DNA from 2 places in the Vibrio sp. RC2502 genome. Region 2 is predicted to be linked to the other one. Evidence: predicted binding sites of a transcription regulator. Region 2 holds the regulator's gene; the other holds the start of a gene.
The links. The regulator MetJ, encoded in region 2, represses methionine synthesis genes. The targets are predictions, from matches to a motif close to TTAGACNTNTANANGTCTAA.
Positions count from the first base shown of each region.

Region 1: the regulator MetJ is predicted to act here: its motif matches at 7,759-7,778, upstream of metK (methionine adenosyltransferase).

Region 1 covers NZ_CM141453.1:2,766,410-2,781,601, forward strand. The annotation lists gene ACYJZR_RS12835 (phosphoglycerate kinase) at 1-1,159, opposite strand, end outside; gene epd (erythrose-4-phosphate dehydrogenase) at 1,313-2,350, opposite strand; gene ACYJZR_RS12845 (ligand-gated channel protein) at 2,481-4,439, opposite strand; gene ACYJZR_RS12850 (LysR family transcriptional regulator) at 4,576-5,469, shown strand; gene tkt (transketolase) at 5,547-7,541, opposite strand; gene metK (methionine adenosyltransferase) at 7,858-9,012, shown strand; gene ACYJZR_RS12865 (DUF2189 domain-containing protein) at 9,357-10,154, shown strand; gene ACYJZR_RS12870 (SprT family zinc-dependent metalloprotease) at 10,221-10,718, shown strand; gene endA (deoxyribonuclease I) at 10,838-11,533, shown strand; gene rsmE (16S rRNA (uracil(1498)-N(3))-methyltransferase) at 11,657-12,388, shown strand; gene gshB (glutathione synthase) at 12,403-13,353, shown strand; gene ACYJZR_RS12890 (YqgE/AlgH family protein) at 13,467-14,030, shown strand; gene ruvX (Holliday junction resolvase RuvX) at 14,079-14,504, shown strand; gene ACYJZR_RS12900 (PilT/PilU family type 4a pilus ATPase) at 14,566-15,192, opposite strand, start outside.
Region 2 covers NZ_CM141453.1:2,959,312-2,974,503, forward strand. The annotation lists gene argE (acetylornithine deacetylase) at 1-837, shown strand, start outside; gene ppc (phosphoenolpyruvate carboxylase) at 1,115-3,748, shown strand; gene ACYJZR_RS13785 (PadR family transcriptional regulator) at 4,186-4,725, shown strand; gene metF (methylenetetrahydrofolate reductase) at 4,796-5,698, opposite strand; gene ACYJZR_RS13795 (bifunctional aspartate kinase/homoserine dehydrogenase II) at 5,974-8,382, opposite strand; gene ACYJZR_RS13800 (O-succinylhomoserine (thiol)-lyase) at 8,397-9,557, opposite strand; gene metJ (met regulon transcriptional regulator MetJ) at 9,785-10,105, shown strand; gene ACYJZR_RS13810 (malic enzyme-like NAD(P)-binding protein) at 10,215-11,492, opposite strand; gene bfr (bacterioferritin) at 11,701-12,177, opposite strand; gene ACYJZR_RS13820 ((2Fe-2S)-binding protein) at 12,270-12,458, opposite strand; gene tuf (elongation factor Tu) at 12,789-13,973, opposite strand; gene fusA (elongation factor G) at 14,127-15,192, opposite strand, start outside.

The DNA of each region.
Region 1 (15,192 bases), 190 kb from region 2:
ACTTAGCGCGTGCTTCTAGCATTTCTACTGCTGGAAGAACTTTACCTTCTACGAACTCAAGGAAAGCGCCGCCGCCAGTAGAGATGTAAGATACGTCAGCTTTGATACCGAACTTGTCGATAGCTGCTAGCGTGTCACCACCACCTGCAACAGAGAAACCTTCAGAAGCTGCGATAGCTTCAGAGATACCTTTAGTACCTGCTTCGAAGTTCTTGAATTCGAATACACCTACAGGACCGTTCCATAGGATAGTTTTCGCGTTTTTAAGGATTTCAGCTAGAGCAGCTGTTGATTCTGGACCAAGGTCGAAGATCATGTCGTCGTCTTGTACTTCAGAAACGTGTTTGATTTCTGCTTCTGCGTTCTCGTCGAATGCTTTCGCACATGCAACGTCAGTTGCCACTGGAATTGCACACTCGTCCATTAGCTTCTTAGCAGTGTCTACTAGGTCAGCTTCGTATAGAGATTTACCAACGTTGTGACCAGCAGCAGCGATGAATGTGTTAGCAATACCACCACCAACAACAAGTTGGTCAGCGATTTTAGATAGAGATTCAAGAACAGTTAGCTTAGTAGAAACTTTTGAACCACCTACGATAGCAACCATTGGACGAGCAGGCTTGTCCATTGCTTTGCCTAGAGCTTCTAGTTCGTTTGCTAGTAGAGGACCAGCACAAGCTACAGGAGCGTGCATACCAACGCCGTGAGTTGACGCTTGAGCACGGTGAGCCGTACCGAATGCATCCATTACGAATACGTCACATAGTGCTGCGTATTTCTTAGATAGCTCTTCTTCGTTTTTCTTCTCGCCTTTGTTGAAGCGAACGTTTTCTAGAACAACAAGCTCACCAGCGTTTAGTTCTAGGCCATCTAGGTAATCTTTAGCAAGTTTAACTTCGCAATCTAGTGCGTCGTTTAGGTAGTTAACAACTGGTTGTAGAGAGAACTCTTCAGCGTATTCACCTTCAGTTGGACGACCTAGGTGAGAAGTAACCATTACTTTAGCGCCAGCTTCTAGGCAGTGCTTAATAGTTGGAAGAGATGCGATGATACGTGCATCAGAAGTTACTTTACCGTCTTTTACTGGCACGTTTAGGTCAGCACGGATGAATACACGTTTACCTGCAAGATCCAGGTCAGTCATCTTGATTACAGACATGATGTGTCCTCTCAAATATTTAATAATTAAAGTTTTTGAAAACTCGGCAACCCTGCCAAGCCTGTTAATTCTTCAAACTGGTTATAGATATGGAGATACGTCAGATTTATTTCAAGGCTTGAAATAAAAATTCTCTCCATCACTTCTTCACCTTTAAAGCTCCACTTGTGAAGAAGCTTTCATTGCTAAAGCGGTATCCAGCATCCGGTTAGCAAAGCCCCATTCGTTATCGCACCAAACGAGCATTTTTACTAATTGCCCGTTACTCACTCTTGTCTGAGTTCCATCCACTATCGCGCTATGGGGATCGTGGTTAAAGTCGATGGAAACGAGTGGCGATTCAGTATAGTCAACAATGTTACGTAATGTACACTGAGATGCGTTAACAATGGTTTGATTTACGTCATTAACTTTCACATTTGTATTAATTGTGACACTTAAATCCATTGCAGTGACGTTAACTGTCGGAACTCGAACGGAAATGGCTTCGAATTTGTTGGAAAATTTCGGGAAGATTCTTTCAATTCCTTTATGCAACTTGGTGTCAACAGGAATGATAGATTGGCTCGCAGCTCGAGTACGACGTAAGTCATTATGGTAGGCATCAATAACTTGTTGGTCGTTCATGGATGAGTGGATTGTGGTAATGGTACCTGACTCAATCCCAAATGCTTCATCCAATACTTTGATGATGGGAACAATACAGTTGGTGGTACATGAACCATTGGACACCACGCGGTGTTCATCTTTGAGGGTTTCGTGGTTCACACCGTAAATAATGGTGTTATCGAGATCGTTCGCTCCTGGATGAGAGAAGAGCACTTTCTTCGCTCCGGCTTCGATATGGGCAAGACCATCCGCCTTTGAACCATAAACGCCGGTACAATCTAAAACGATATCGACCTCAAGGTCGCGCCAAGGAAGCAGTTCAATTTCAGAGAGATGAAGAATTCGGATGGCATCATATTCACCGCTTTCATGGTGAACATTCAAATGTTCTTGATCGTGGGAGATTTTCTTACCAAAACGGCCATGACTGGTGTCATATTGTAGAAGGTGAGCCATTGCCTCTGGTTGAGCAAGCTCATTAACCGCTACCACTTTAATCTGCTGATGTTTGCCGCTTTCATAGACAGCTCGCAGAACATTACGACCTATACGTCCAAATCCATTGATCGCAACTTTTAGCATTTATCCTTCGCCCCACCAAAAATTTCGTGGCACAGATAGTACCTGATAAGGCTGAAAAACGCACCTAATGAATCATAGTAAAGCATGATTTAAACAGGCTGGGACATAGCCCAGCCTTCTTTGAAAGAGATTAGAACGCTACGTCTAACCCTAACCAGTAACGACGTCCATCTTCGACGTACCCATATTCTTTGTAGTTGATGTCTTCATCGAACAGGTTGTAAATCGCACCTTTGATCTTGGTGTTATCCGTCAACTGATACGTTACGCCGGCATCTACAAACGTATAAGCAGGTTCAACGATGCTGTTGCGTGATGGGCCAGTGACCGGATCCATTTCTTTGCCTCGGTAGGTCACTTTCGTCCAACTCTCTAGGTTGTCTGTTGTTTGCCAAGTGACATCAACATTAAACAGATGCTTTGGAAGTTGCTGAAGTGGCATGCCTTTGTATTCACCCGTTTTTTGCTCCGAGTCGGTAAAGGTATAGCTTGAGCTTAAGTAGATAGTCTCGGTTAGTGGTTTCGCCAACGTTGCTTCTACACCCTGAGTAACAGCTTCATCCACATTAATGCGGTAAGTAGGATCCGCCCCCCATTGGTTTGGGCCATCCGTACAAATTGTATCTGGGCACACCACGCGAGTAATCTTATCTTTAAACTCATTGTGGAAGGCGGTTAACGTCACATCAAGACCAGAATCACCTTGGTAAAGCACACTGATTTCTTTGTTCAGTGAAGTTTCCGGATCCAAATCTGGGTTACCATAAATATTGCCGCCACCACTGACTTGCGCCCAACCTGGGGTAATTTCACGTAACTGAGGAGAGCGGAAGCCTGTCGCCACACCGCCTTTGACCGTCCAAGCAGGATCAATACGCCACACACCATACACTCTCGGGCTAAAATGCGCGCCGTAGTTTTCATCGTGATCCAAACGACCACCTAATGTCAGACTAAAAGGTTCTGCGATCTTCCATTCATCTTCGATGAACACAGCCCATTGTGTATTTGATGCTTTCGTTTTAGATGATGCTTTGTTAGACGTAAAATCTTCCAACTCGGCATGCGTCGCATCGACACCAGTTGTCAGAGTATGCGCGCCCAACCCTTTAACTAGGCTGGATTTAAACGTGGTGTTTACAATAGTCATTTCGCGAGATTTGTTTTCACTCTCCTCGCGCTGCAAGTAGGTATCAGAATTACCCAATAACTCCCACTCCCCGGTGTGACTAAGCGTAACGTAGTTGCGACGGTATTCATTTAATGAATCTTCACAGCCTCTACGACAGCCCGTCGTAGGTACAGAAAGACCAACATTACCGCGACGACTTTGTGCCGATGTACCACCCTCTAACTGCACAGAGTGACGATCATTGATTTGATAGATCAGTTTTGAAGAGATGCTCTGCATATCTTTGTCTTCATAACCATAATCAATGTCATCTTCTTCCCTTGCGGTGTATTGACCATAAACCTGTAGCAACAAGTTTTCTGCAAGAGGGCCATTTACAAAGAAGTTCGCACTCTGTTCACCACCAGAACGGCTGTTTTCTTGGATAACCGTCCCCAGCTGCACATTACCTGTCCACTCAAGCGCATCTTTACGGGTGATCACGTTAATCACCCCCCCAATCGCATCGGAACCATACAGCGTCGACATCGGGCCACGGATCACTTCGATTCGCTCAATGGCTTGAAGTGGTGGCAACCAACCTTGTTCAATACCAGGGCCATCGCTATTTGGGCGAGTTTCGCGAGTACTTTGGCGCTTACCATCCACAAGAATTAACGTGTACTTAGAGCCCATACCACGAATGCTGATATCGGTTGTATCACCACCACCAGTCACAACAACACCCGGCACACTTTTCAGTGCATCAGTCACGTCGCGGTAGTAGCGCGAGTCCAATTCTTCTCGCGAGATAACACTAATACTTGCAGGCGCATCCGCTTGGGATTGCTCATAACTTGACGCTGTCACCACGACGGTTTCCATTTTAGAAACTGAGTCGTTAGCAAATACATGAGGGACACTGACGAAGGCTAAAACACCAGTTGCAGTTAGCACTGGCAGTCTAAGAGTGGACATCTACATCTCCATAATTGATAATGATTATTATTTTCGAAGTGGAATTATTCATAAATAGAATGAGATGCATAGTGAGAGTTATGGAACGGTTCTTCCCATATATGGAATCCGTACATAACGCAGTAAGGAGTAAGATATGCACGACTTAGCATCAATTCGTGCTTTTGATGCGCTTAACCAACACAAAAGTTTGACCGCAGCCGCCAAAGCACTGAATCAGCCGAAATCCACCGTGAGCCGCCGCTTAGCACAATTAGAAGCCGACTTTGGCCAAGCGCTAACGACTCGACAAGGCAACCGCTTGATTCTGACACGCGCGGGGGAGATTTTTGCCGACTACAGCCGCCAGATCCTAGAGCTCAGCGAGGAAAGTTATGAGGCGCTTCAAGGCTTAAATAATCAAGTATCAGGCTCTCTACATATCGTTTGCCACGCAGCGTTAGTTCGCAGTTGGTTAGGCGATGTGCTCAATGAATTTCTGGCGGAGAACCCTGACGTCAGAGTCCAGCTCACCAGTGATTTTTCCGATACACACCACGATCCAGATTTGTTTATCTGGCTAGGTGAATACAAAGGGCTGGATTGGCGCAAAGAAACGCTTGGCGTATTTCGTTACACCCCATTCGCGTCGCCAAACTACATCGAAAAACATGGCCCCATCCACCACCCGAGAGAACTAAACAAACATCCGTGGATAGATTTTGGGTCGATACAAGAGAATGGTTTGCTACTCTCGCACCCAGAACAAGGGGAGTTTTTTCTAGAACCATTTGTCAGCCGACTCTATAGCGACAACATTGCTATGCAGATCGATAGTATCGCCAACGGACACGGCATTGGTCTCTTGCCAACTTGGACTGCACAAGGGTATGAGAAACATCACCCCGGCCGTATCACCCCATGCCTTGAAGACTGGCTTTCAGAGCCAATAACGATCAACTGTTATACACCAGCAGGGCGCCATCCTCTTCGCTTATCCGTACTGCTTGAAGATATTCACCAAAGTATTCCGCTAGATTGGAAATATTGAGACAAATAAAAAGGCCATCAACATGATGGCCTTTTCTCACAACCGCTCAACAGAGTCGGTTTAAACAACTGTCTCGATTACGCTAGTAGTTCTTTTGCTGTGTTCACTACGTTTTCTACAGTGAAACCAAACATTTCGAACAACTGGTCAGCAGGTGCAGATTCACCGAATGTTGTCATACCGATGATGCGACCGTCGAAACCAACGTACTTGTACCAGAAGTCTGCGATGCCCGCTTCAATAGCGATACGTGCTGTTACGTCTGATGGTAGAACTGCTTCACGGTAAGCTGCGTCTTGTTTGTCGAATGCATCTGTTGATGGCATTGAAACAACGCGTACTTTCTTACCTTCTGCTGTTAGTTGTTCAGCGGCTTTCACTGCTAACTCAACTTCAGAACCTGTTGCGATTAGGATTAGCTCAGGTTTGCCATCGCTGTCTTTCAGGATGTAACCACCTTTCGCGATGTCTGCAACTTGCTCAGCGCTACGTGGTTGTTGCGCTAGGTTTTGACGAGAGAAGATAAGTGCTGTTGGTGCATCTTTACGTTCAATCGCTAGTTTCCATGCTACAGCAGACTCAACTTGGTCACATGGACGCCATGTGTTCATGTTTGGAGTCAAACGTAGAGACGCCATTTGCTCAACTGGTTGGTGAGTTGGGCCATCTTCGCCAAGACCGATAGAATCGTGTGTGTACACTTGGATGTTCTGAATTTTCATCAAAGCAGCCATACGCATTGCGTTACGAGCGTATTCCATGAACATTAGGAATGTTGCGCCGTAAGGAACGAAACCACCGTGTAGTGCGATACCGTTCATAATAGCAGTCATACCAAATTCACGTACACCGTAGTGGATGTAGTTACCAGAGAAGTCGTTCGCTTCTAGAGACTTAGAACCCGACCACATGGTTAGGTTAGAAGGTGCTAGGTCAGCAGAGCCGCCCATAAATTCTGGTAGCATTTGACCGAAAGCTTCTAGAGCATTTTGAGATGCTTTACGTGACGCAATGTTTGCTGGGTTTGCTTGAAGATCAGCAATGATTTGGTTTGCTTTCTCTTCCCACTCAGCAGGAAGTTCGCCATTTAGACGACGCTTAAGCTCTGCTGCTTCTGTTGGGTAAGCCGCTGCGTATGCTTCGAACTTCGCGTTCCACGCTGCTTCTTTTTCAGCGCCAGCTGCTTTTGCATCCCACTCTGCGTATACATCAGCAGGGATTTCAAATGCAGGGTGTTCCCAACCTAGGAATTCACGTGCTGCTGCGATTTCTTCAGCGCCTAGTGGTGCACCGTGACAGTCGTGAGAACCCGATTTGTTTGGAGAACCAAAACCGATGATAGTCTTCGTACAAATTAGCGTAGGACGAGGGTCTGCTTTTGCAGCTTCAATCGCTGCGTTGATTGCTTCAGAATCGTGGCCATCCACTGCTGGGATTACGTGCCAACCGTAAGCTTCGAAACGCTTAGGTGTATCGTCAGAGAACCAACCTTCAACGTGACCATCGATAGAGATGCCGTTGTCATCCCAAAATGCGATCAGTTTACCTAGGCCTAGCGTACCAGCAAGAGAACATGCCTCATGCGAGATACCTTCCATCAGACAGCCATCACCCATGAACACGTAAGTGAAATGGTCAATGATGTCGTGGCCTTCTTTGTTGAATTGTGCTGCTAGCGCTTTTTCTGCTAGAGCCATACCAACAGCGTTCGTGATACCTTGACCTAGAGGACCTGTTGTCGTTTCGATGCCTGGTGCGTAGCCGTACTCTGGGTGACCTGGAGTCTTAGAGTGAAGCTGACGGAAGTTTTTCAGATCATCGATAGATAGCTCGTAACCGCTCAAGTGCAGTAGAGAGTAGATCAGCATAGAACCGTGGCCGTTTGAAAGTACAAAACGGTCGCGATCTGCCCACTCTGGGTTAGCTGGGTTGTGGTTTAGGTGAGAGCGCCAAAGAACTTCAGCGATATCAGCCATACCCATAGGTGCGCCTGGGTGGCCAGAGTTAGCTTGTTGAACACCATCCATGCTTAGAGCACGAATTGCATTGGCAAGATGTTTACGAGACGACATGTCTGCTCCTGAGTACATTAAGCGAAACGAAAAAAGAGGTCACAATTCTCTCAAAGCCAAGTTGGGTGTGCAAACGTTTTCCAACCCAAAACCTCACAAATATTGCACCTTTCAGTTCAAATACATCGAAGTTCTAAAAATTATCAATAATTCAAGCAAACGTTTGGTTATAACAAAAACCAAAAAAGAGCTTGTAATTCGAGCAATCAAAATTAGAATAGACGTCTAGATGTAGATACACCTACAAATATTAGTATTAATTTGCGCTGAGGAGTTTATCATTCCTCAGTTTTAAACCAGATATAGTGGAGCTAACATGGCTAAGCACCTGTTTACTTCTGAGTCAGTATCAGAAGGTCATCCAGATAAAATTGCAGACCAGATTTCTGATGCGGTTCTTGACGCGATTCTAGAGCAAGATCCAAAGGCTCGTGTTGCATGTGAGACTTACGTTAAAACCGGTATGGTAATGGTGGGTGGTGAAATCACGACTTCAGCATGGGTTGACATCGAAGAGTTAACTCGTGAAACCGTTCGTGAAATCGGCTACGTACACTCAGATATGGGCTTTGACGCGAACTCTTGTGCTGTTCTAAACACAATCGGTAAACAGTCTCCAGATATTAACCAAGGTGTTGATAAAGCTGACCCTAAAGAGCAAGGTGCAGGCGACCAAGGCATCATGTTTGGTTACGCATGTAACGAAACTGAAGTACTCATGCCAGCGCCAATCACTTACTCTCACCGTCTTGTTGAAAAGCAAGCAGAAGTTCGTAAAAACGGCACACTACCTTGGTTGCGTCCAGACGCAAAATCTCAGGTAACGTTCCAGTACGACCAAGGTAAGATTGTCGGTATCGATGCTGTTGTTCTTTCAACTCAGCACTGTGATTCAATCTCTACGCCTGACCTACGTGAAGCAGTAATGGAAGAGATCATCAAACCTGTTCTTCCTGCAGAGTGGATCAGCAAAGACACTAACTTCTTCATCAACCCAACCGGTCGTTTCGTTATCGGTGGCCCAATGGGTGACTGTGGTCTAACTGGTCGTAAAATCATCGTAGATACTTACGGCGGTGCAGCTCGTCACGGTGGCGGTGCATTCTCTGGTAAAGATCCATCGAAAGTAGACCGCTCTGCAGCTTACGCAGCACGTTACGTAGCGAAAAACATCGTAGCGGCTGGTATGGCTGACCGTTGTGAAATCCAACTTTCTTACGCAATCGGTGTTGCTGATCCAACGTCTATCATGGTTGAAACGTTTGGTACCGAGAAAGTATCTCACGACATCATCATTGAAGCGGTTCGTCAATTCTTCGACCTACGTCCATACGGTCTACAAGAAATGCTTAACCTACTTCAACCAATCTACAAGAAGACAGCAGCATACGGTCACTTCGGTCGCGAAGAGTTCCCATGGGAAGCGACTGATAAAGCTGAGCTTCTACGCGATTTCGCTGGCATCAAGTAATCGAGCCACGCAAGAATCAACAAAGCCCTCGCCTTATGGCGGGGGCTTTTTGTATCGAACATTCCTCCCTCCCCTTGCCGAACAAAAATTCAGCAATTATTTGTAAATTCCCCTATCACCGCCAATAGTTAACATAATGTTAAATGCACTTTTCGATGCATATAACACCGAGTAATAAGATGTAGGTTCACGTGGTGAAGTCCGTGATTAAAACACGTAAACCAAACATCCTTTTGTATGGCTCGATACCAAGTCACTGTACTCCTTAAGATAACCATTGAGATGATCGAGTACTGACGACCTTGGTAAGCGTTGACACCGTGGGAATTAATCAAGGAGGAGTTATGCCTCGTACCGTGAATCCATCTGACTTCCAAAGCAAACGAAAGGAAGTGCCAGATAATGAATACGCCAGAACCATTCCGTGTAACACCGTCAATCTGAGTGCCCCCTTTCATTGGTTAGCTCTGGGGTTACATGATTTCGTACGTATGCCTCTCATCAGTGCTTTTTACGGCATCTGTTTTATGGCAGCAGCGATTGGTATTGTGCTTCTGGTGCAATGGCAAGGCACACACTTAGTGGTGATGCCAAGCCTCATCGTCTATATGCTCATAGGTCCGTTTTTAGCACTGGGTCTTTATGATGCGAGTTGGGAGAGAGAACGTGGGCACAAAGCGCGCCTGCTCCATTCCATGAAAGCGATTGGTCGTAACTCAAGCTCACAATGGGCGTTCGCAGTATTGCTCGCCGTCTGTATGATTTTCTGGATGCGTATCGCTGCGCTGCTCCACGCGTTGTACCCATCCGTACAAGGCGCACCACTGACTGAGTTTTTGCCTTTTCTGGTCATAGGTTCATTGGTTGGATTCGTGTTGGCTTGTATCGTATTTAGTATCTCTGCATTTTCGATTCCATTAATGATGGAGCGCCGTGTCGACATGATGACAGCGGTGTTTACTAGCTTTAACGCAGTGAAATCCAATATTCCGGCCATGATTGTTTGGGCAGCGATTATTTGTGGCGGTATCTTAATTGGCTTTGCTACCTACGGAATCGGTATGTTGTTTACCATGCCAATTTTGGGCTACGGTACATGGCACGCCTATCATGCAACCATCAAGAAAAAACACACGCCTTAACGGACAAATGCTATGATTCAGCCCTCGCCAACGCGGGGGCTTTTTATTGAATACACCGGAGTATGGATGGACATTGAACTGAGTTATAAAGCCAAGCAAGTCATGGTTGATTGTATATCTTTGGCACAGCAGGCATTTAAGCGCTCATTCCCTATCCCAAGCATCACATTCAACGTTCGCGGCAAAGCTGCAGGAAAAGCCTACCTTCAATTAAATCAGATTCGTCTCAACCCTATTTTATTTAGAGAAAATCCACAGGCATTTTTGGAAGAAGTAATTCCTCATGAAGTCGCCCACTTAATCACCTACCAAGTGTACGGCAGAGTTCGACCACACGGAAAAGAGTGGCGGGGCGTCATGGAATCCGTATTTGGTATTCCTGCCAACACCACACACCGCTTTGAAGTTACCTCAGTCCAGGGCAAGACGTTTGAATATCGTTGCGGCTGCATGACCTACCCGCTCTCGATTCGCCGACACAATAAAGTTCTGCGCAAAGAGGCAACCTACTCCTGTCAAAAATGCCACCAGCCTTTGAATTTTACAGGTGTTCAACTTTCTTAATTTCGCCGGTGAGAAACAGCGGCGATCACTTGTTTGTTTTTATTATTAACAGACTCATTACTAAAGCCAATCTCTGAGTGGTAGAATGATTAAAGTCATACTTTTTAAAGACTTTAATCATGAAATACTTGTTTACTCTGTTTCTCTTTGTTCTTTCTAGTTCCGCTTTTTCTGCCCCTCCTAGCTCATTTTCTGCCGCCAAACGTGAAGCGGTGAAAATCTATCAAGACCACCCAAGCAGTTTTTACTGCGGTTGTGATATCCAGTGGCAAGGCAAAAAAGGGGTTCCTGACTTAGCCTCTTGCGGTTACCAAGTTCGCAAACAAGAAAAACGCGCAGCTCGCATTGAATGGGAACATGTGGTTCCTGCCTGGCAATTCGGCCACCAGCTCCAGTGTTGGCAAAGCGGTGGGCGTAAAAACTGTTCGCGCAACGACACGGCTTTTAAGCTCATGGAAGCGGATTTACACAACCTGACCCCAGCGGTTGGTGAGGTGAACGGTGACCGTTCTAACTTCAACTTCAGCCAATGGAACGGCATGGATGGTGTCAGCTATGGCCGCTGCGACATGCAAGTGAACTTCAAGCAACGCAAAGTAATGCCACCCGACAGAGCTCGCGGCTCGATTGCACGTACTTACCTGTACATGAGCAAGGAGTACGGATTCAAACTCTCCAAGCAACAAACTCAGCTAATGAGTGCTTGGAACAAAACCTATCCGGTAGATAAATGGGAATGTGAGCGTGACGAGCGCATCGCCAAAGTACAAGGTAACCACAACCCGTTTGTTCAAGAGGCTTGCCGCGCACTGTAAAAACACAAGCGCACCCGAGCTTTTTTGAGGCGTTTCCTTCATTCGAAACGCCTCTTGCCCCTTGTTTTTTCGGTGGAAAGCATCCATGTTAGGAACTAAGTTTATTCTCTTGCTGGAAATCTCATGCGTATCCCTCGAATTTATCATCCAGAAACCATTCATCAACTTGGTACCATCGCTTTAAGTGAAGACGCTGCAGGCCATATCGGCCGAGTACTTCGCATGAAAGAAGGCCAAGAAGTTCTATTATTTGACGGCAGTGGCGCAGAGTTCCCAGCAGTGATCAGTGAAGTCAGTAAAAAGAACGTTCTCGTTGACGTGACTGAGCGCGTCGAAAGCAATATTGAATCCCCTCTCGACTTACATCTTGGCCAAGTCATTTCACGTGGCGATAAGATGGAGTTCACCATCCAGAAATCAGTAGAGCTTGGCGTTAATACCATCACACCACTTATTTCTGAACGTTGTGGCGTAAAGCTGGATCAAAAACGTTTTGAGAAAAAGCTCGCGCAGTGGCAGAAGATTGCGATCAGTGCGTGTGAACAATGTGGTCGCAACGTAGTACCAGAAATTCGCCCAATCATGAGCTTGGAACAGTGGTGCCAAGAAGAGTACGATGGTCTAAAGCTCAACCTTCACCCTCGTGCAAAATACTCAATCAACACCCTGCCGACACCTGTAGAGAAAGTGCGTCTTCTGATCGGCCCTGAAGGCGGTTTGTCTTCAGAAGAGATCGACATGACTCGCGAATACCAATTTGAAGAGACGCTACTCGGCCCGCGCGTTCTACGCACCGAAACTGCGGCTCTGACAGCAATTACAGCCTTACAAGTTCGTTTCGGCGATCTTGGTTAAAACGGAGAAAAATAATGATCAAACTCGGTATTGTAATGGACCCAATCTCGTCCATTAACATCAAGAAAGACTCTAGCTTTGCCATGATGCTTGAAGCGCAACGCCGCGGCTATGAAATCCACTACATGGAAATGAACGATCTTCACCTAGACCAAGGCAAAGCGATTGCCGACACTAAAGTGGTTGAGCTGAAAGAAGATCCAAACGGCTGGTACGAGTTCAAATCAGAGCAGACGATCGAACTGTCTGAGCTCGACGCGGTACTCATGCGCAAAGATCCTCCGTTTGATACCGAGTACATCTACGCGACTTACATTCTTGAGCGTGCTGAAGAACAAGGCGCATTGATCGTTAACAAACCTCAAAGCCTACGCGACTGCAACGAAAAACTGTTTACCGCTTGGTTCCCAGAACTTACGCCAACCACAATCGTGACACGCAAAGCAGAAAAAATTAAAGCCTTCCGTGAGGAGCACGGCGATGTGATCCTCAAACCTCTTGATGGTATGGGCGGCGCTTCAATTTTCCGCGTAAAAGAAAACGATCCAAACGTGTCGGTGATCATCGAGACGCTGACTAACCATGGTCAAAACTACGCGATGGCGCAAACCTTCGTGCCAGACATCAGCAATGGTGATAAACGTATTCTTGTTGTTGACGGTGAACCGATGCCTTACTGTCTTGCGCGCATTCCTGCTAAAGGCGAAACGCGCGGCAACCTAGCCGCTGGTGGTACTGGTGAAGCTCGTCCGCTAAGCGAAACAGATATGAAGATTGCTCAAGCTGTTGCTCCGACTCTAAAAGAAAAAGGGCTTATCTTTGTTGGTCTTGATGTGATTGGCGACAAGCTAACTGAAATCAACGTGACTAGCCCAACTTGTATTCGTGAAATCGAAGCGGCATTCGACATTTCTATTACTGGCAAACTGATGGATGCCATTGAACGTCGTGTGAAAGGCGAATAACTGAATTTATAGTACAGTTATAGTAGAGAACCAGACATTATCTTAAGCAAACTCATGCACATAGTAGCGAGTTTGCTTAAGTGCATTTACGAGTCTTAAAGGTCGGTATGAGAATGAACCTCACAAACCATTTTTTAGTAGCCATGCCTGGAATGAAAGATCCGTATTTCCAGAATAGCGTTATCTACGTTTGTGAACATAACGAAGAAGGCGCTATGGGCCTGATGATCAACGCGCCTGTTGATATCACCGTAGGCAACATGCTCAAGCAAGTTGACGTGCAGCCTGTTCACCCGCGCCTGTTTGAAGCCAGCTTAGATAGACCCGTCTACAATGGCGGTCCAATCTCAGAAGACCGTGGTTTTATTCTACATAAACCGAAAGATTACTATGAATCCAGCATTCAAATGACCGACGACCTTGCTGTCACCACTTCACGAGATATTCTTTCCGTATTGGGGACAGAGGCTGAGCCAAGTGACTATTTAGTTGCTCTTGGTTATTCCGGTTGGAGTGCCGGTCAGTTAGAAAATGAACTGGTTGAAAACTCTTGGCTAACCATCGAAGCCACACCAGAAATCATCTTCGATACGCCCATTACAGAGCGCTGGAAAAAAGCGGTAGAAAAGCTAGGTATCGACCCAAGCCAATTGTCGGCAGACGCAGGTCATGCGTAACACAACCGCCTTCCTTAACTTCTACTTCATTAAGATTTGAGACACTGTATGTCACGTACAATAATGGCCTTCGACTTCGGTACTAAAAGTATTGGTAGCGCGATTGGTCAAGAAATCACTGGCACCGCTTCACCACTGAAAGCGTTTAAAGCCAATGATGGCATTCCAAATTGGGATGACATCGAAAAACAAATTAAAGAATGGCAGCCAGACTTGTTGGTCGTAGGCTTGCCAACGGATTTGCATGGTAAAGATTTAGAAACCATCACCCCGCGAGCGAAAAAATTCGCGAAGCGTCTGCAAGGTCGTTATGGCTTGCCTGTTGAATTGCATGATGAGCGCTTATCAACTTCAGAAGCGCGTGCAGAATTGTTCAGTATGGGTGGCTACAAAGCCTTATCGAAAGGCAATATCGACTGCCAATCTGCCGTGGTCATTCTGGAGAGTTGGTTTGAAGCGCTTTGGGGTGAATAAACCTCGCAAGCACAATGAAAAAGGTTGGCAGAAGCCAACCTTTTTTGTGTCTTGAATACGCTTAATCCATATCGATTTTGACGTTGGCAAGACTACCTGTAGAGAATGGCTCACCACGCTGTGTTTTCAGCATTAAACGAAGATCGTTGGCTGAATCCGCACTGTGCAGTGCATCCTCTTCGCTGATCTTACCTTGCATCACCAACTTGTAGAGCGATTGGTCAAACGTCAGCATGCCAAACTCATTGGATCGTGCCATGGTTGATTTCAATTCGTGTAAATCACCACGACGGATCAAATCCGACACTCGTGGACTGTTTAGCAAGATCTCAAACACACCATGACGTCCTTGACCATTCTTATCGCGGATCAGCTGCTGACCAATCACGCCTTTTAGGTTCATCGACAAATCAAACAAGAATTGCTCTTTTTGATCTTTAGGCACCAAATGGAGAATACGTTCTAACGCTTGGTTGGCGTTGTTGGCGTGCAACGTTGCCATACACAAGTGACCCGTTTCGGCGAAGGTCATCGCGTATTCCATCGTTTCTCGGCTACGGATCTCGCCAATCAAAATCATATCTGGCGCTTGGCGCAACGAGTTTTTCAGTGCGACTTCATAGCTTTCGGTATCCAAACCCACTTCACGCTGAGTCACGATACAACGCTTATGCTCATGCACAAATTC
Region 2 (15,192 bases):
TTCTACGGTCTGGGTACGGCAGACATGAAAGGCTTCTTTGCTTTCATTTATGAAGCAGTAAAAAAAGTGGATTGGAGCAAGCAAAACAAGCCGCTTTACGTATTGGCCACCTGTGATGAAGAAACCACCATGCTCGGTGCAAGACACTTCACCACGAGCGCGCCGTTCAAGCCGGATTACTGCATCATTGGAGAACCCACTAGCTTAGTTCCTATTCGTGGTCACAAAGGGCATGTCGCCAATGCGATTCGGGTTACCGGTAAATCCGGCCACTCCTCTGACCCAGCTTTGGGCGTCAACGCGATTGAAATCATGCATGAAGTATTGTTTGCGATGATGCAACTGCGCGACAAACTCATTAAAGAGTATCACCACCCAGGATTTGCCATCCCTAGTCCAACGTTGAACTTAGGCCATATCCATGGCGGTGATAGTGCCAACCGCATTTGTGGTTGTTGCGAGTTGCATTATGACGTTCGCCCATTGCCGGGCATCAGTTTGGACGGTTTAGAAAACATGCTGCGCAGCGCACTACAAGAAGTAGAAGCTAAATGGCCGGGACGAATCGACATCGTACCGTTGCATGAGCCAATTCCAGGATATGAATGTCAGCACGATCATCCATTTATCGATGGTGTTGAAGAGATCTGTCAAACCAGTTCGCAAACCGTCAACTACTGCACGGAAGCGCCTTTCTTGCAGCAACTGTGTCCGACTCTGGTACTTGGCCCTGGTTCTATCGAACAAGCGCACCAACCAGATGAGTTTCTCTCCTTTGATTTTATCGACCCAACCATTGATGTGCTCTCAAAGGCGATGGTTAAGTATTGTTGTTGATTGAGTTTAAAAAAAGCCTTTATGCAGCTCCGATGAGCTGCATATTTTGGCTCTCAAAGCACAAGGTTTTATGCACCGTTAACACGAATTTAACTTGTTATTTTGTAATTAATTTTCACTTTTAATTCTATGCCCGTCGAAACTTTGCTCTAAATCAGGAGAGACGCCGAATAATTGCAAACTTAGTCTGCTTTATTTGACTAGAACTGGTGCTTTTCGCTAGATTGGAGTCTTAACAAGGACAATGGATGTAGTTTTTTTACGAGGCAGGACGACAATGAACGAGAAATACGCCGCACTTAAAAGCAATGTGCGCATGTTAGGCCACTTACTGGGTAACACGATTCGCGATGCCCACGGCGAAGAAATCTTCGAGAAAGTGGAGACCATTCGTAAATTATCCAAATCGGCTCAAGCAGGTAATCAAGCAGACAGGGAAAGCTTGATAGAAGAAATCAAACACCTACCCGATGAGCAACTAACGCCAGTCACCCGTGCGTTTAACCAATTTCTAAACCTCACCAATATTGCCGAGCAATACCACACCATTTCACGCCACTGTGAAGAGCACATCTGTGAACCAGACGCGATCAACTCGCTGTTTTCAAAACTGGTACAAAACGATGTTAGCAAACTCGATACGGCTCAAGCGGTACGTGATTTGAATATTGAACTGGTATTAACCGCGCACCCAACGGAAATCACTCGCCGCACCATGATCAATAAACTGGTCAAGATCAACGAGTGTTTATCCAAGCTAGAACTCAGCGACCTGTCTTCTAAAGAACGCAAAAAAACAGAGCGTCGCTTAGAGCAACTTATCGCACAAAGCTGGCATTCTGACGTGATTCGTCAACAACGCCCTACTCCATTGGATGAAGCGAAATGGGGCTTTGCCGTAGTAGAAAACTCACTGTGGGAAGCAGTGCCAGATTTCCTACGTGAAATGAATGATCGTCTGAAGTCTTACCTAGGTGAAGGTTTACCAATTGATGCTCGTCCAGTGCATTTCTCTTCTTGGATGGGGGGGGACCGTGATGGCAACCCGTTCGTTACTCATAGCGTAACGCGTGAAGTACTGCTTCTGTCTCGTTGGAAAGCCGCTGACCTTTATCTCAATGACATCAATGAATTGATCAGCGAACTCTCGATGACCGTTTCTAACGAGCAAGTTCGTGAACTTGCTGGTGAAGATCAACATGAACCATACCGCGCAATCCTGAAACAACTACGTGCTCTGCTCAATGAAACCAAAGATATTCTTGATGCGAAGATCCACGGTCAAAAACTGGCAGTCAAAGCACCGCTACAAAAAGTTGAACAGCTTTGGGATCCTCTGTACGCGTGTTATCAATCACTGCATGAGTGCGGCATGGGCGTCATCGCTGACGGCTCGTTGCTAGATACGCTGCGTCGTGTGAAAGCGTTTGGCGTTCACCTAGTTCGTCTTGATATCCGCCAGGAAAGTACGCGCCACGCAGATGTACTCTCTGAGCTGACTCGATACCTCGGCATTGGTGATTACGAACAGTGGAGCGAGCAAGATAAAATTGCTTTCCTCACCAATGAACTTGCGTCTAAACGTCCGCTACTGCCACGCGATTGGGAACCATCAGAGCCTGTCAAAGAGGTTTTAGACACCTGTAAGATCATCGCTCTGCAACCGCGCGAAGCGTTCGGTGCTTACGTCATCTCAATGGCTCGTACCGCCTCAGACGTACTCGCTGTGCACCTATTACTGCAAGAAGCGGGCTGCCCTTACCGTATGGATGTTTGTCCTCTGTTCGAAACTCTAGACGACTTGAATAATGCGGAATCGGTCATTAAGCAGCTAATGAGTATCGACCTTTACCGTGGCTTTATTCAAAACCACCAAATGGTCATGATCGGCTACTCTGATTCCGCAAAAGATGCGGGTGTCATGTCGGCAGGCTGGGCTCAGTACCATGCTATGGAATCTCTAGTTAAAGTGGCAGAAGACGAAGGTGTTGAGCTGACTCTGTTCCATGGTCGTGGCGGCACCGTTGGTCGCGGCGGTGCACCTGCACACGCGGCTCTGCTGTCTCAACCACCAAAGAGCTTGAAAGGCGGGTTACGCGTAACAGAACAAGGCGAAATGATCCGCTTTAAACTGGGTCTACCAGATGTTGCGGTAAACAGCTTCAACTTGTATGCAAGCGCCATTTTGGAAGCAAATCTACTGCCACCACCAGAGCCAAAACAAGAATGGCGCGACTTGATGGAAGTCCTGTCGGAAGTGAGCTGTGAAGCTTACCGTGGCGTCGTCCGTGGCGAACCAGATTTTGTTCCATACTTCCGTCAAGCGACGCCTGAACTAGAGCTAGGCAAACTACCGCTTGGTTCACGCCCTGCGAAACGTAATCCAAATGGCGGTGTAGAAAGCTTACGTGCAATTCCTTGGATCTTCTCGTGGAGCCAAAATCGTTTGGTGCTTCCGGCTTGGTTAGGCGCAGGTGAAGCTATTCAGTACTCAGTAGACAAAGGTCATCAGGCGCTGCTAGAAGAAATGTGTCGCGAATGGCCGTTCTTCTCAACTCGCCTAGGTATGCTTGAGATGGTGTACACCAAGTGCAACATGGAAATCTCTCGCTACTATGACCAACGCCTAGTTGAACCTCAACTTCAACCATTGGGTGACCGACTGCGTGAACAACTTCAACGTGATATTAAGTCCGTACTGAACGTAGAGAACAACGAAAACCTAATGCAAAGCGACCCATGGGGCCAAGAATCAATTCGCCTACGTAACATCTACGTAGAGCCATTGAACATGCTTCAAGCTGAATTGCTATACCGTACTCGTCAAACAGAAGAGGCGTCTGCAAACCTTGAAGAGGCTCTGATGGTGACCATCGCGGGTATTGCAGCAGGTATGCGTAATACGGGTTAAAAATAACCATTCGTAATACAAAAGGCTGAGTTCATACTCAGCCTTTCTTATATTCATAACTTCCAACCACATAATTGCGCAGCAAATAACCAGATACTTACACCACAAAAAACCCATAAAATACCAACAAATTAGAATTATTAACTACAAAATAACTCTATTGAGTATTATGTTAGTTTTTCAGGGTAATTTTGCCCTAGTATTCCACTTCATGCTTATTATTTATATACTACTTGCCTGCTGAGAGCTCATAAATCCAATCATACCTGCTCCAGCCCTGATGGGGATCCCCATCTCTAGGTGATAAACGGCTTTAAGGTGACAGGACCAACTTTGTTGGTGCTACTTATACATTAAAAAACTCAAGCGCCAGTAAGAGCGCAGCTGAAAGTGTAAGTAGCTTGTTTACAAGTTTATTGACCATTTGGATTGAAGACATGTCATTACCACACGTAATCTTAACTGTTCTTAGCACTCGCGACGCAACCGGTTACGATATCACTAAAGAATTCTCTGCTAGCATCGGTTACTTCTGGAAAGCAAGCCACCAACAAGTTTACCGTGAGCTAAATAAAATGGCCGAGAAAGAGCTGGTTACTTGCGTACTAGAACCTCAAGAAGGCAAACCAGACCGTAAGGTTTACTCCATCACAGATGCAGGCCGTAGCGCTCTTGGAGAATGGTTTGATCAACCAACTGCACACCCAACCGTTCGTGATGAATTTTCAGCGAAACTTATGGCTTGTGCTGTTCAACCATCAACACCTTTCCGTGATCAACTAGCAGAACTTGTTGAAGAGTCTCGTAAACTGGTTTCTCACTACAAAGAAATTGAAGCGGCTTACTACGCAACGCCTTCAACTTTGGACAAACAAGCTCGTTTAGAGCGCCTAACGCTTCGTCGTAACCTACTGTTACGTGAAACGTGGATCACTTGGGCAGAAGAAGTCCTAACAGAACTTGAAGTGATTGGTTAATTTCCTTTTACTTAGAGACAACGAAAAAGGCTTGCCACTTGGCAAGCCTTTTGTCTTTTTGAAATCGGATTTACGCTTCTACGGCTACACGAGGACGAACACCTAAAGTATGGCATAACGCATAAGTCATCTCCGCACGATTCAGCGTATAGAAGTGGAAATCTTTTACACCTTCGCGACTTAGTACACGAACCATATCAATAGCTTGGCTCGCACCTACGAGTTGGCGAGTCACAGGATCATCATCCAAACCTTCAAACTGTTTGCTCATCCATCCTGGCACTTTAACGTTATTCTGCGCCGCAAAGCGTGAGGCTTGCTTAAAGTTCGAAACTGGCAAAATACCCGGTACGATTTCTACATCGATTCCCGCCGCAACACAGCGGTCACGAAAACGCAGATAAGATTCCACATCAAAGAAGAACTGAGTAATGGCACGGTTTGCACCAGCATCCACTTTACGTTTTAGGTTTAGCAGATCCGATTGAGCACTTTTTGCCTCTGGATGTACTTCTGGAAAAGCCGCCACAGAAATATCAAAATCGTGACGAGATTTTAGTAGCTCAACCAAGTCCGAAGCATACATATCTGGAGCACCGCCACCAGGTGGGATATCACCACGCAGCGCAACGATATTTTCGATGCCGTTATTCCAGTAATCATCAGCAATCTCAATCAACTCTGAACGTGTTGCATCGATACAAGTGAGGTGAGGCGCAGCAACTAAGCCAGTCTCTGCTTTGATTTCCTTGATAATGGAGTGAGTTCTATCACGCTCACCAGAGTTTGCTCCGTATGTTACCGAAACAAATTTAGGCTTGAGCGTTTTGAGACGATGCACAGAGTTCCACAGCGTTTCTTCCATCTTTTCACTGCTTGGCGGAAAAAACTCAAACGAGACATTAATGTTATCTGACAACTCAGCGATATTCTGGTTTAAGGCGTCGATATGGCCTGCGTGCGTGTATCCCATCTTACTCTCCCTGTGGCACTCCGCCACGAAATCAAAATCCTTGAATCGACGTTTAGACGTCTATATGTCTACAGAATGTATTGAATGTTATTTAATGTCAACCTTGTGATTATGAATTTTTCTCGCGTTAATAATGAGGATAGTTCAAGTTAATTCGCATCTGCTATTTACTCATAACAACGTTTGAAAATGGCGAATCTTATTTTAAGTATGGCACTGAGGAAGGAATAAAAAACCCCGGATGAATTCCAGGGTTTTTAGGTATCTCGCAAAGTTTAGAATAATCCAGCTAAGCGGTTGAGATCCGATTGGATTGCACCAGCGGTCACCTCGCGTCCTGCACCTGGGCCACGAATCACCAAAGGGTTGTCCTTGTACCATTTACTTTCAATCGCAAAAATGTTGTCGCATGGCAGCAAGTTAGCCAGCGCATGTTCGCGCGGTAATGCTTCTACGCCCACCGTCGCTTTGCCATTTTTCTCTAAGCGCGCCACATATCGAAGCACCTGCTCATCTCTTTGTGCTTTGGTTAGACGCTCTTGAAGAATCTCACTGAGCAGTGCGCCATTATCAAAGAACTCATCCAAACTCAGAGAGCGCAGCTCTTCAGGTACCAGTGATTCCACTTTTACGCTGTCCGGTTCAATATCCAGACCAGACTCACGCGCTAAGATAACCAGTTTACGCATGACATCCGAACCATCTAAATCAGCACGCGGATCCGGTTCTGTTAATCCTTGTTGCCACGCTAAATCGACCAACTCATTAAACGGCACCGAGCCATCAAACTGCTGGAACAACCAAGAAAGTGTTCCCGAGAAGATTCCGGATAACGCCACAATCTCATCACCACTTTCACGCAGATCTCTCACGGTATGGTTGATAGGTAACCCTGCCCCAACCGTCGCGTTGTAGAGCCAGTAGCGACCGATTTTCACGAATGCATCTTGCACTTGGTGGTAGTATTGACTGTCGGCAGAGCCTGCAACTTTGTTAGCAGAAATTAAATGGATGCCTTGTTGGGCGATATCAACATAACGTTGCGCCAACTCTTTGCTCGCGGTCACGTCCAATACCACGGCTTCATCATAACTTTGTAAATCGCCCAACCGACTCAGCCACGTCCCATCGTTCTCAATACTTTCATCATCAAACTTGTCGGCAACCGCCGCCGCATCGATACCCTTTTCAGCAAACCAATATGTCTGGCTATCGACGACGGCGACTAAGTCAAAGCTCATACCGTGGCGTTTTTCGAGTTCTGTTTTCTGAGTCGCAAATAGATTTAACCAGCTAGAACCGATATTGCCTTTGCCACATAACGCTACCGCTACGCGCTTTTGCGCTTGGAATAACTGGCTGTGAATCAACAGCACTAATGCTTCGGTATCGGTGCGACGCAGTACCGCAACTAGGCTTAAACCTGATTCAGTTTCAGAAACAAATTCAACTGGTGCGTGCTTCAATTTTTGGTAAAAACCAAAACAATGGTTGGCATTCTTCGTTACGCCCGCTCCGACAGCGGCCACAAGTGAATAGCCTTCTTTGAGTTTGATTTCAGCTTCAACCGCAAGATCTTGTAGATACTTCAGCGCACCTGTCGCAATCTCTGTGGTGTACGCTAAGCGTAATTTTTGCTGATCGGCTTGGGCTTCGTAAGAGAGTGGCTCGAGTTGCGCACGTTGAAGAGACTTTAAAACATCACTTTGGGTTTTGTTGAAGTCATGACCATGTCTAAAGGACAATTGAATCAACAATACCTCATCCAAAGAAGTGATGATTTTCGCTCCACGCCCAGAAGCAAGTACACGCTCAATACGTGTTGACCCCGATTCAGGTTGATAACTGCACTTGAGGCTTAAGTCCATCGTGCTTTGCGCGACAGGTTGTAACGTACGGCTATGCAAAACCGGCGCTGCAAGGCGGGCCAGTTCACTCGCTTCGTCTAAGCGCAGTAAAGGCAACAGACATGCGTCCGACACCAAACGAGGATCCGCACTGTAAACGCCAGCAACATCACTCCAAATGGTTACGGTTGTCACTTCCGCCAAAGCTCCGATTACGGTTGCGGAATAATCCGAGCCATTCCGCCCCAACAGCACGGTTTCTCCTGCCTCATTTTGCGCCATAAATCCGGTGATGATGACACGTTTGTGGCTGTGCTGCGCCAACGCCTCCTTAATCAGGGGATAAGAACGCGCACGGTCAACTTCAGGCTGAGTACCGGCTTCTGCACGTAAAAATGCACGTGCATCTTGTGCGACCGCAGGAACATTTTGTTGTGAAAGCAAGGCAGCCAATAAACGTGAAGACCACAATTCACCGTGACCCAACACTGCCGCTTTTTGCGCATCCGTCAGTGGCGCAGCCAGCTCGGCTAAGGTACTGAACTCATCGTGCAAAGAAGCGAGCAATTGCGTCTGCACCTCGCCTTCTAATAAAGATTCAATTAGCTCCGACTGGAATTGTCTTAAGCCTTGCAGTGCTTCATGCGCAATACGGCCATCTTTGTCTAAACCTTCCAGAAACTCGATCAAGCGATTAGTGGTCTTCCCCGCGGCAGATACCACCACCAGATCATTCTCGACAGAGTATTCTTTAAGAATATCGGCCACACGTAAGTAACATTCAGGGTTTGCTAAGCTGCTGCCACCAAATTTATGTAACTGACGTTGTACACTCATTTTTAGTTCTCCTATTACTGAGCAGCTTTTACAAAGGCTTGATCGAGATCGGCAATCAGGTCTTGTGCATCTTCTAAACCCACAGACAGACGAAGCAGCTGATGCGACACGCCCGCTTCCGCTAACGCCTCTTCTCCCATGGCTCGATGCGTCATAGATGCGGGGTGACAAATCAAACTCTCCACGCCACCAAGCGACTCTGCAAGAGAAAACAGTTCGAGCTCTTTAACAAACACTTTAAGTTGCTCAAATGAGCCTGCAAATTCAAAGCTCAACATAGACCCAAAACCCGACTGCTGCTTTTTCGCGATTTCGTGACCTGGGTGATCTGGCAAGCTCGGATGGTAAATCTTCGCGACCAAAGCCTGCTGTTGTAGGTAGTTGAGTACGTGTTGAGAGCTTTCTTCGTGCACTCGCATACGGGCGCCTAAAGTGCGGATCCCACGCAACGTCATGTAACTATCGAAAGGCGTACCCGTGGCGCCAATACAGTTTCCCCACCATGCAAGCTCTTCTGCGTGCGCTTCTGTTTTGGTGATCACCACACCACCAATCACGTCCGAGTGACCGTTAATGTATTTTGTAGTTGAGTGGATAACAAAATCAGCACCGAGCTCCAAAGGCTTTTGGTACACCGGTGTCAAAAAGGTATTGTCTACCGCAACCAAAGCGCCCACTTGTTTGGCTTTTTCGCATACCGCTGCAATATCAACCACACGAACTAAAGGGTTCGATGGAGTTTCTAACAAAATAAGCTTTGGCTTTTTCGCTAGTGCAGCCTCTAGAGCTTGCTCATCCGATTGATCAACGAACTGCACTTTGAAGTCGCCTTTGTTAGCTCGTGTATTGAACAAACGGTATGTGCCACCATAGCAATCATGCGGTGCAACAATCAGATCATCTGGCCCAAGAAAAGCCGATACCCACAAGTTAAGTGCGGAAGTACCGCAGTTAGTCACCACTGCGCCTTTGCCAGACTCTAACTCTGATAACGCACTCTCTAGCAAACCACGGTTTGGGTTACCTGAACGCGTGTAATCGTATTTAGGGACTTCACCAAAAGCAGGGAAACCATAGTTGGTTGAAAGGTAGATTGGTGGAACAACAGCGTGGTATTGGCTGTCTGATTCGATACCAGTGCGTACAGCAATGGTCGCAGGCTTGCGGGTGCTCATGGGTGTATCCTTTCACAGGTGATGACTTCTAAATAGGAATGCGCTATATCTAATTTGTCAGATCTATCTGAACAACACTCTTCCTTAACTGTTCTGTTCACTTTACTTGTCAAAAAATGAGACGTCAACACTTCTAGACGTCCATATGTCTTTGCTTGTGGCAGTAAATGCGGCTAAAATCAGCACCTATATTAATTTTCAACTTATTACATAAATGAAGGTGTGCAATGGCTGACTGGAATGGTGAATACATTAGCCCATATGCTGAGCACGGTAAAAAAAGCGAACAAGTAAAAAAAATTACCGTTTCTATCCCGCTAAAAGTTTTAAAAGTGCTGACTGATGAGCGTACACGTCGTCAGATCAATAACTTACGCCATGCAACCAACAGCGAACTACTATGTGAAGCATTCCTGCACGCATATACAGGTCAGCCATTACCAACGGATGAAGACCTTCGTAAAGACAGACCGGATGACATTCCAACTGAAGCAAAAGCGTTAATGACGGCGATGGGTATCGAATTCGAAGCATTTGACGAAGAATAATTGCTTACAAATTCATCCGCTTTAGAAGCTGCGCCGGGGGCAGTTTTTGGAGATATAAAAAATGGGACGTCAATGCGTCCCATTTTTGTGTTCAATGTGGCTGAGTAAATTACTCTGCCATGTAGTTTTCTGGCATCTCAATACGAGCAACACCGGAATCTACTGCCGCTTGAGCTACCGCTTTTGCTACGCGAGGTAGCAGACGTGGATCCATTGGCTTAGGAATGATGTAGTCGCTGCCAAATTCTAGCTTCTCAACACCTGCAGCTTTTAGTACCGATTCAGGCACAGGCTCTTTTGCCAATGCACGAATTGCGTCAACTGCTGCCAGCTTCATGTCGTCATTGATTTCACTCGCACGTACATCTAACGCACCACGGAAAATGAAAGGGAAACACAATACGTTGTTCACTTGGTTTGGATAATCACTGCGACCAGTACCCATAATTAAGTCATCACGCACTGCGTGTGCTAGCTCAGGTTTGATTTCAGGATCTGGGTTCGAACAAGCAAATACAACTGGCTTGTCAGCCATGAGTTTCAACGCTTCTGGTGGCAATAGATTTGGACCAGATACACCTAGGAATAGGTCTGCACCTTCGATCACATCTTCTAGTGTGCGCTTGTCTGTATTGTTTGCGAACAGTTGCTTGTACTCATTCAGATCATCACGACGAGTATGGATCACCCCTTTGCGATCCAGCATGTAGATCTTCTCGCGCATTGCGCCACACTTGATAAGCAGCTCCATACACGCAACGGCTGCAGCACCAGCACCAAGACAAACAATCGTTGAATCTTCAAGCTTCTTACCCTGCAGCTCGATAGCATTGAGCATACCTGCAGCTGTCACGATAGCCGTACCATGTTGATCATCGTGGAATACTGGTACGTCACAACGCTCAATCAAACGCTTTTCAATTTCAAAACAGTCTGGTGCTTTGATGTCTTCAAGGTTGATACCACCGAAAGTGTCAGCAATGTTCGCAACCGTATCAACGAACTCGTCGATCGTGCGATGCTTCACTTCAATATCAATTGAATCAAGGCCAGCAAAACGCTTAAACAGTAACGCTTTACCTTCCATTACAGGCTTAGAGGCAAGTGGGCCAAGATTACCTAGACCAAGAATAGCGGTACCGTTTGAAATAACCGCAACCATGTTGCCTTTCGCTGTGTACTTGTACACGTTGTCAGGGTTTTGTGCGATTTCACGTACAGGCTCAGCCACGCCAGGGCTGTATGCTAGAGCAAGGTCACCAGCAGTTTCTGCTGGTTTAGTTAATTCGACAGCGATTTTACCCGGGGTTGGGTAAGCATGGTAATCCAGAGCTTTTTGGCGATGTTCTTCTTCTGGGGTGGCTGCTTGGCGATTGTCTTCAGACATGGATCGTTTCTCTTTGTTATTTTTAGGTAAGGGGGCATAAATTCTAAAGGATAGAAATCAATCTTCATAGGTAAGATTGCGAGCAATATCCTTAAAAAGCCGATAATAAAAGAGATTAGACCAGATAAGTGTGTTAAGCACCTGATTTTCTGGTCAGGTGCTCTTTTTATGATATGAATTCTTTTTGAACAATGCGTCAGTATGTTCGTTACTCTTCATCGACATACTGAGCTTGAAGGTAGTTTTCAATGCCTGACATTTCAATCAAGCCAAGTTGGGTCTCAAGCCAGTCCACATGCTCTTCTTCATCTTCGAGAATATCTTGAAACAAATCACGCGAAACATAGTCGCGAATATCTTCGGCATAGGCAATCGCATCTTTTAGATCAGGAATGGCCGCCATCTCCAGTTTAAGGTCGCATTCGAGCATTTCCTTAGTATCTTCACCAATCATTAGCTTTCCAAGATCTTGAAGGTTCGGTAATCCCTCCAAGAACAAGATCCGCTCGATAAGGTGGTCAGCATGCTTCATTTCATCAATCGACTCGTGGTATTCCTTATCGGCCAGGTGCTTTAACCCCCAGTCTTTATACATACGAGCATGAAGAAAATATTGATTGATAGCGATGAGCTCGTTACCGAGCACTTTATTGAGATGTTGGATGATGATTGGATCGCCTTTCATGACAAAGCCCTCCTATTTGGCTTCTATTAACTTTAGAAGCAAATGAGAAGGTGTCAAAGAGACCAAGTAATCCTCAAAAAGCGATGAGGTAGTTAACTAGCTTGTCTTAATTCGGTGTAATGTGTTTCTGCTAGGATTTCTTTCGCCTGCTTAATGCACTTACCACACTGGCTCCCCAAAGCCGTGCATCTCTTAATGCCTCGAATATCAGTTACACCCTCATCTATCGCCAACTTCCTAATTTTTTTGTCGGAGACGCCATGGCAAAGACAAACGTACATATAAAAACCTTTCTAATAAAAACCGAAGACAAGAATATAAACGAGAATAGTTATTGTTACCACTCGTATTGAGGAAGTATTGAGAACATTTCGTTATATAGGTTTTTGTTCGGAAAGAGAGGATCAATCACTTATGAGGGAACTGCGAATCAGAAAAAACATACTTCAAGTAAGAGGTTGTTTTTTTAAAACAAGAAGGGAGCACCTTCAGTTTGTGCTTATAACTAAATAAAAAACAAATACGAAAAAGGGAAGCCGAAGCCTCCCTTTTCTTGATGCGCTTTCTTCAAAAAGAAGAAGAGTGCAAGATTTCGTTTAATTCGTTAAGAATTATTCGAAGATCTTAGCAACAACACCAGCACCTACTGTACGGCCACCTTCACGGATAGCGAAACGTAGACCTTCGTCCATTGCGATTGGTGCGATTAGCTCAACAACCATTTGGATGTTGTCGCCTGGCATTACCATTTCTACGCCTTCTGGTAGAGAGATGTCGCCAGTTACGTCAGTTGTACGGAAGTAGAACTGTGGACGGTAACCTTTGAAGAAAGGAGTGTGACGACCGCCTTCTTCTTTAGACAGTACGTATACTTCTGATTCGAACTTAGTGTGTGGAGTGATTGAACCAGGCTTAGCTAGTACTTGACCACGTTCAACTTCGTCACGCTTAGTACCACGTAGAAGTGCACCAACGTTCTCACCTGCACGGCCTTCGTCTAGAAGCTTACGGAACATCTCTACACCAGTACATGTTGTAGTAGTTGTATCCTTGATACCTACGATAGCAACTTCGTCACCAACTGTTAGGATACCACGCTCGATACGGCCAGTTACTACTGTACCACGACCTTGGATTGAGAATACGTCTTCGATAGGCATTAGGAATGGCTGATCTACCGCACGCTCTGGCTCAGGGATGTAAGTATCTAGAGCTTCAGCTAGTTCAACGATTTTCGCTTCCCACTGCTCTTCGCCGTTTAGTGCGCCTAGTGCAGAACCTTGGATAACTGGTAGATCATCACCTGGGAAATCGTATTCAGATAGAAGTTCACGAACTTCCATTTCTACTAGTTCTAGTAGCTCTTCATCGTCAACCATGTCACATTTGTTCATGAATACGATGATGTATGGGATACCAACCTGACGGCCTAGTAGGATGTGCTCACGAGTTTGTGGCATTGGGCCATCTGTCGCAGCAACAACTAGGATACCACCGTCCATCTGTGCAGCACCAGTGATCATGTTTTTAACGTAGTCAGCGTGTCCTGGACAGTCAACGTGCGCGTAGTGACGGCTTGGAGTGTCGTACTCTACGTGAGAAGTTGCGATTGTGATACCGCGCTCACGCTCTTCTGGAGCGTTATCGATAGATGCGAAGTCTTTCGCTTCACCGCCGTACACTTTAGCTAGAGTAGTACAGATAGCAGCAGTTAGAGTTGTTTTACCGTGGTCAACGTGGCCGATAGTACCAACGTTAACGTGCGGTTTCGTACGTTCAAATTTTTCTTTAGACACGATCGTGTTCCTTCCTAGTTATGATTCGCCGTGATCATTATTGATCTACGACGCGCCAGAAATTGTTATTTTATGCGCCAACGCCCGTTAGCGCAATATTTGGACGGCTTGATCTCGCAAAAAGTCGTAAACTTTTTGTAGTTCAATCGTCAATTAGTAACCACGCTCTGCAATAATTTTATCTGCGAAGTTTTTCGGCACTTCAGCGTACTCGTTAAACTCCATAGAGTAAGACGCACGGCCTTGAGTTGCAGAACGTAGGTCAGTTGCGTAACCAAACATCTCAGATAGTGGAACTTGAGCACGGATGATCTTAAGACCAGCCACACCTTCATCCATACCTTCGATCATACCGCGACGACGGTTTAGGTCACCAACAACGTCACCCATCCAATCTTCCGGAGTGGTTACTTCGACATTCATCATTGGTTCTAGAATCACAGGTTGTGCTTCTAGTGCACCTTTCTTGAATGCCATCGAGCCAGCGATCTTAAACGCCATCTCGCTTGAGTCTACATCGTGGTAAGAGCCATCAAATAGTGTAGCTTTAATATCTAGGACAGGGTAACCCGCTAGAACACCACTATTCATTTGCTCTTCGATACCTTTCGCTACCGAACTAATGTATTCCTTAGGAATCACACCGCCCACGATTTCGTCTACGAATACGAAACCTTCACCAGGTTCTGAAGGCTCAAGTTTGACCCATACGTGACCGTATTGACCGCGACCGCCAGATTGACGAACGAACTTGCCTTCCACTTCCGCTTTACCACGAATGGTTTCACGGTAAGCAACCTGAGGTTTACCAACGTTACAATCAACGCTGAATTCACGCTTCATACGATCAACGATGATATCTAGGTGAAGTTCACCCATACCAGAGATCAGAGTCTGACCTGTTTCGTCGTCCGTTTCTACGCGGAATGATGGATCTTCCGCAGCCAGTTTACCTAGCGCGATACCCATTTTCTCTTGGTCTGCTTTAGAACGAGGTTCTACAGCGATCTGAATAACTGGTTCAGGGAATTCCATGCGCTCCAGAATCACTTTGTGGTTCTGGTCACACAGTGTGTCACCTGTCGTTACATCTTTCAGACCGATAGCAGCAGCAATATCACCAGCGCGAACTTCTTTGATTTCTTCACGCTTGTTTGCATGCATCTGAACGATACGACCAAAACGCTCTTTCTTCTCTTTTACAGAGTTGTAAACCGCG